Regions from separate parts of the Agrobacterium sp. NPDC090283 genome, predicted to be linked through region 1. Evidence: riboswitches for the same ligand, from Rfam matches in the RefSeq annotation. Region 1 holds a riboswitch; the other holds the start of a gene.
What was found. A riboswitch is a leader RNA that binds a small molecule or an ion and turns the genes downstream of it on or off. The one in region 1 is predicted to bind S-adenosylmethionine.

Region 1 (3,405 bases):
CGAACTTGTCGAAGCCGAGCACGAGCGGCGGCTGGTGGCCTTCAAGGCGCAGATCCTGAATGACGGCACCCCAGGTGATGACCTTGGCCGTCAGCCCGCCTTTTGAGATGGTGACGCGTTCGACCTTTTCGCCGGTTGCCGTGAAACCGAAATTCTCCCGCGCCGCCGCGTCGCCCATCTCGTCATTCTCCCTGGTATCGTGAATTGCCGGGCGGACGTTGCGTCATTTTCCGGCAATTCGCAATCCCGCATTCAAAGCATGTCTCCCAAAAGTGAGCCGCGGTTTTGGGACAAAGACATGCTTAAAACAAAAACGAAAGCGCGTCGCATGCGTTCGATAAAACGCGACGCGCTTTACGCGGCCAACTGCCCGATGGCTTCGAGGTCATAGGGCGTCGTCTGGTATATTTCGTTGATCCAGTTTCCGAAAAACAGATGGGCATGGCTGCGCCAGCGGTTGAGCGGGGCAAGTTCCGGGTCGTTGTGCGGAAAATAATCATGCGGCAGCTTGATCGGCACGCCGGCATTCGCGTCACGGAAATATTCGTCCGAAAGCGATGTCGAATCATATTCGACATGGTTGAACATATAGAGCCGGTTGCCCTCTTTCTCATGCACCAGACAAACGCCCATTTCCTCCGACTCCATCAGGATTTCGAGTTTCGGGTGCTTTTCGATATCGGCGCGGCGTACCTCGGTCCAGCGCGAGACCGGAACCTGGAAATCATCCGAAAAGCCGTTCAGATAGATCGATGAGGGGCAGAGATTGCGGTGACGATAGACCCCGAAAGCCTTTTCCTTCAGCTCGTGCTTCGGAACGCCATGGAAATGATAGATGGCGGCCATCGCGCCCCAGCAGACATTGAGCGTCGAATGGACGTTGGTTCGCGTCCATTCGAAAATCTTCTGCATTTCGTTCCAGTAGGTCACGTCTTCATAGGCCAGCGTCTCCACGGGGGCGCCGGTGATAATGAAACCGTCAAACTTGCGGTGGCGCACCTCTTCCCACGTCTCGTAGAAAGACAGAAGATGCTCTTCCGGCGTATTCTTGGCCCGATGGCCGCCGATCCTCACCAGCGACAGCTCCACCTGCAGCGGCGATGCGCCGACGAGGCGCGCCATCTGGATTTCCGTCTTGATCTTGTTCGGCATGAGGTTGAGAAGCCCGATCTGGAGCGGGCGGATATCCTGCCGGATGGCCGCCGTTTCGGTCATGACCCGCACGCCCTCATGAACGAGGGTCTCAAAAGCGGGAAGCGTATCGGGAATCTTGATCGGCATGTCGAACTCTCTTTTCCGGATCACGTAAAGAACGTTGCGAAAACAAAAAAACCGGCAGCGGAAATCGCGACCGGTCCCAGGAAATTGCCCTTTTCCTCGACCCTTTAGCGACTTCTTTAAAGTGGCTGCAAGCCGGCCGGCAAATCACCACTGAGGCGTTTCATAATCCCGAAGCCGGCGAAAATCAATATAGGCTGATTTCATCGGGTTTCGGCTTTCCATTTTTCGCCGAGGTGCGATAAGGCAGGGCATGGATAAAGAGCGCTTCACCATTCTGCTTGGCGGCGATGTCACGGTGACCGATCGTCTGAAAGAGGCGGTCGCGGACAGCCGTGTGATTGCGGCCGACGGCGGAATGCGCCATGCCGGACCGCTTGGCCTTGCGCCGGAGCTGTGGGTCGGGGATTTCGATTCCGCCAGCAAAGAGCTGCTCAATGCCTGGCCCCATGTGGCGCGGCAGCCATACCCGGCTGCCAAGGCGGTAACCGATGGCGAGATCGCGGTATCGGAAGCTCTCTCCCGTGGCGCGCATTCGCTGGTGCTTGTCGGTGCGCTTGGAGGTGCGAGAAGCGACCATGCGCTTCAGCATCTCCTCTATGCGGTGGCGCTTGCCGAACGGGGTATCGACGTTACGCTGACCTCTGGTGAAGAAGAGGCCCGGCCGTTGCTTGCCGGTTCGCTCGATATCGATCTGCCGCCCGCTTCGCTGTTTTCCGTTGCTGGATTTACCGCCCTTGCGGGGCTCGATATCGGCAATGTGCGTTATCCGCTGACGGATTTCGCGCTTGCTTTCGGTTCTTCCCGCACTATTTCCAATGTCGCGAATGGCGGCCCCGTGCATTTCTCGCTGAAAAGCGGAAAAGCCATCGTGCTCGCCCGCCCCTATGATCTGACCGGAGCCTGACGCCTTGGCACCCCCAATTTTGAAACTCGATGACATCAAGCTGACCTTCGGCGTGACCCCGCTGCTCGATGGCGCCAATCTCCAGGTGGAACCGGGCGACCGCATCTGCCTCGTCGGGCGCAACGGTTCGGGCAAGTCCACCCTGATGAAGATCGCCGCGGGTCTCGTCGAGGCGCAGTCGGGCGAGGTTTTCCGGCATCCGGCCGCCACCATCCGTTATCTGGAGCAGGCACCGGATTTTGCCGGTTACGATACGGTTCAGGCCTATGCCGAGGCGGGGCTTGGACCCGGTGACGATCCCTATCGCGTCACCTATCTTCTTGAGCATCTTGGCCTCACCGGGCAGGAGCACCCTGCAAGCCTTTCCGGTGGTGAGGCGCGACGTGCGGCCCTTGCCCGCGTCATGGCGCCGGAACCCGATATTCTGATGCTGGACGAACCGACCAACCATCTCGATCTGCCGACCATCGAATGGCTTGAAAGCGAGTTGCAGCAGACGCGCAGCGCGCTGGTGCTGATCTCGCATGACCGGCGTTTTCTGGAGAAGGTTTCGACCTCGACCGTCTGGCTCGATCGCGGCCAGTCCCGTCGTCTCAATCGCGGTTTTGCCCATTTCGAGGAATGGCGCGACAAGGTGCTGGAAGAGGAAGAGCTGGAGCAGCACAAGCTTGGCAAGGCCATCGAGCGCGAAGAACACTGGATGCGCTATGGCGTGACCGCAAGGCGCAAGCGCAATATGCGCCGCGTCGGCGAGCTTCAGGCGATGCGTGCGGAATATCGCGGCCACAAGGGACCGCAGGGCACGGTGCAGGCGACCGTCACCGAAGGGCGCGAATCCGGCAAGCTGGTCATCGAGGCCGAGGCCATCACCAAGGCTTACGGCGAGCGGGTGATCGTCGCGCCGTTTTCGCTGCGCGTCCATCGCGGCGATTGCATCGGTTTCGTCGGCCCGAATGGCGCTGGCAAAACCACGCTTCTGAAGATGCTCACCGGCCAGCTGGAGCCCGATAGCGGCATGGTGAAGCTCGGCACCAATCTGGAGATCGCGACGCTCGATCAGAAACGCGAAGATCTCAATCCCAACGATACGCTGGCGCATTATCTGACCGATGGCCGGGGTGAAAACCTGCTGGTCAATGGCGAATTGAAGCATGTAACGGGTTATATGAAAGACTTCCTGTTCCAGCCGGAACAGGCCCGCACGCCGATCCGCAACCTTT
Region 2 (3,405 bases), on a different contig from region 1:
GGTATCGGCTTCCCACCACGATGACGAATACCGTGATTTTTACCGACAAAATTGCTGGATGTCACTGCATACCGTTGCACGACCTTACGCGTGCGCGAGGCAAAAACGCTGGAAAATCAGCGCTTGTTGGACGTCGTTGATCTTGTTGGAAAGGTCGCTGGAGCGGGTGAAGGGAATCGAACCCTCGTATTCAGCTTGGGAAGCTGCTGCTCTACCATTGAGCTACACCCGCGCACTCATTAAGACATCGGATAGTTCGCAGCGGGTGTCAAGCACCCGCCGGGTTGGTTATTCGGCGCGAAAATGCTTGGAGAGCTTCAGCCCCTGCGCCTGATAGTTGGAACCGAGACCGGTGCCATAGAGGCCTTCCGGTTTCTGCAGCATATGCTCGTAAACCAGTCGGCCGACGATCTGGCCGTGTTCGAGGATGAAGGGCACTTCATGGCTGCGGACTTCGAGCACGGCGCGGCTGCCTGTGCCGCCGGCCTCGGCGTGGCCGAAGCCGGGATCGAAGAAGCCGGCGTAGTGCACACGGAATTCGCCCACCAGCGGATCGAAGGGCGTCATTTCGGCCGCATAAAGCGGCGGCACGTGAACGGCTTCGCGCGAAACGAGAATATAGAATTCATCGGGATCGAGGATCAGTTCCGCGCGGCCACGAGCATAGAGAGGCTCCCAGAAATCGAGAACATCGTGCTGGGCCTTCTTGTCGACATCGACCACCGCCGTGTGATGTTTGCCGCGATAACCGATCAGCCCGTTTTCGCCGAAACCCTTGAGATCGATCGAGAGCGCGATGCCGCCGCCCGTCACATTCGGGCTCTCGCTGGCGACAAGCATTTCCGTCTCGTGCAGCGTCAAAAGCTCGCTTTCATTGAGCAGTGAATGGCCGATGCGGAAGCGGATCTGCGACAGGCGCGAGCCGCGGCGCACAACGATGGGGAAAGTGCGTGGGCTGATTTCCAGATAGAGCGGACCGGCATAGCCGGCCGGTATCTTGTCGAATTCCTGCGCGCCGTCAGTCATGACGCGGGTGAAGATATCGAGACGGCCGGTCGAGCTTTTCGGATTGGCCGAGGCTGACATGTCCGCCGGCAGCGCCAGGCTTTCCATCAGGGGAACGATATAGACGCAACCGGTCTCCAGCACCGCGCCCTGGGTAAGGTCGATCTCGTGCAGGCTGAGGCGATTGAGCTTGTCGATGACGCGGGTTCCCGGACCGGGCATGAAACTGGCGCGCACGCGATAGGCCTTCGAGCCCAGCCTGAGATCGAGGCTGGCGGGCTGTACCTGATCGACATCGAGATCGGCCTCGCTCTTCAGCTTGCCGCCCGCAAACAGCGCCTTGATCGCGCCATCCGCCAAAATGCCCGTGGTTCTGGTCATGGTCATCATTCCTTTTTACGGCGACAAAACCAAAAGGAAAGCATTGACGCAAGCCGGTAACGGCAGTATGGCAAGCTTATCCCGTGGTGATTTGGCCGGTCGGCTTGCAGCCACGTTAAACAAGTGGCTAAAAAGACCGGGTGATTGAACCGGTCTGCTTTTGCGGCCGGTTTTTTTGTTTTGAAGGGGATCACATGAGCAATAAATGGCGCCCGGCAACCCAGCTGGTTCACGGCGGTACGCTACGCTCACCGTATGGTGAAACGTCGGAAGCGATCTATCTGACCCAGGGTTTCGTCTACGAAAACTCCGAAGCCGCCGAAGCGCGCTTCAAGGGGGAAACGGACGGTTTCATCTATGCCCGCTATGCGAGCCCCACCAATGACATGTTCGAAAAGCGCATGTGCCTGCTGGAAGGCGCTGAAGACGCCCGCGCGCTTGCCTCCGGCATGGCTGCCGTCACTGCCGCCATCATGTGCCAGCTGCGCGCCGGCGACCATATCGTTGCCGCACGCGCCCTCTTCGGCTCCTGCCGCTGGGTGGTCGAGACGCTTGCGCCGAAATACGGCATCGAATGCACGCTGATCGACGGTCGCGATCTCGGCAATTGGGAAAAGGCGATCCAGCCGAACACCAAGCTGTTCTTTCTGGAAAGCCCGACCAACCCGACGCTCGAAGTGGTGGATATTGCCGGCGTGGCGAAGCTTGCCAACCAGATCGGTGCGAAGGTGGTGGTCGACAACGTCTTTGCGACGCCACTGTTCCAGAAGCCACTCGAACTCGGCGCGCATATCGTCGTTTATTCCGCGACGAAACATATTGACGGCCAGGGCCGCTGCCTGGGCGGCGTGATCCTTTCCGACAAGAAGTGGATCGAGGAAGAGTTGCAGGATTATTTCCGCCATACCGGCCCGGCCATGTCGCCGTTTAATGCCTGGACGCTTCTGAAAGGCATCGAGACCCTGCCGCTGCGTGTGAAGCAGCAGACGGCCAATGCCTCTAAAATTGCCGATTTCCTCGCCGATAACGGCAAGGTCGCCAAGGTCATCTATCCCGGCCGCGCCGACCATCCGCAGGCTGATATCATCGCCCGACAGATGTCCGGCGGCTCGACGCTGGTGGCTTTCGAACTGAAGGGCGGCAAGGAAGCGGCCTTCAAGCTGCAGAACGCGCTGGAAATCGTGAAGATTTCCAACAATCTCGGCGACGCGAAGAGCCTCATCACCCATCCCGGCACAACGACGCACAAGAACCTTACCGACGAGGCGCGTGCCGAACTCGGCATTTCCGGCGGCACGCTCCGCCTTTCCTGCGGCATCGAGGACACCGACGATCTGCTGGAGGATCTGGCGAAGGGTCTGGCGGCCGTTTCGGCCTGAAAATTCAATCGGCAAATCGCCATGGCCTGACCGCGTGTCGGGCCATGGTTCGTCTGCACGGTCCAAAAAGACCGCATCAGGCAACCAATATTTACCTTTCCCGTTATCCCTAACGGTGGAAAACAGCGCAACAGGAGACGCCTCCTGCCCGTCAAGTCATTCATTTTCTTGACGATAGCCAGAGCCTATAGTGTAGGATGTGGTGGCAGGCATAATATCGAGGTGTGGCGCGTATGTATCGTGCTCTGACAAGGGATATCGAGGTAACGGTCGATCCGTATTATCTCGAGGAACAATCCGACCCGGATGACGATCGCTACGTCTGGGGCTATAAAGTCGTGATCGCGAACAATTCCGATATTCCGGTTACCCTCGTCAATCGCTATTGGCACATCACCGATCAGAACGGACAGGTGGATGAGGTGTATGGGCCGGGCGTCGTGGGTGAGAAGCCGCATCTGAAACCGGGCGACAGCTACGAATATTCCTCCGGCTGCCCGCTGGATACACCTTCCGGCCTGATGTTTGGCCATTATGAAATGGAAACGGAAAACGGCGAGGTGTTCAACGTCACCATACCCGCCTTTTCGCTGGATTCACCCGGCCTGATGCGGGTTCTGAACTGACCCCCACCCGGCAA

Region 2: linked by a shared signal. The riboswitch ahead of ACIQUH_RS27170 (O-succinylhomoserine sulfhydrylase) and the one ahead of metA (homoserine O-succinyltransferase) in region 1 are both predicted to bind S-adenosylmethionine.

Annotation. Positions count from the first base shown of each region.
Region 1 covers NZ_JBIVYG010000011.1:182,810-186,214, reverse strand. Annotated here, with positions in the region: gene ACIQUH_RS17340 (aldose epimerase family protein) at 1-178, opposite strand, end outside; gene metA (homoserine O-succinyltransferase) at 355-1,281, opposite strand; SAM riboswitch at 1,366-1,442, opposite strand; gene ACIQUH_RS17330 (thiamine diphosphokinase) at 1,532-2,185, shown strand; gene ACIQUH_RS17325 (ABC-F family ATP-binding cassette domain-containing protein) at 2,190-3,405, shown strand, end outside.
Region 2 covers NZ_JBIVYG010000034.1:1,108-4,512, forward strand. Annotated here, with positions in the region: tRNA gene ACIQUH_RS27160 (tRNA-Gly) at 159-232, opposite strand; gene ACIQUH_RS27165 (2'-deoxycytidine 5'-triphosphate deaminase) at 289-1,386, opposite strand; SAM riboswitch at 1,460-1,538, shown strand; gene ACIQUH_RS27170 (O-succinylhomoserine sulfhydrylase) at 1,581-2,765, shown strand; gene apaG (Co2+/Mg2+ efflux protein ApaG) at 2,999-3,391, shown strand.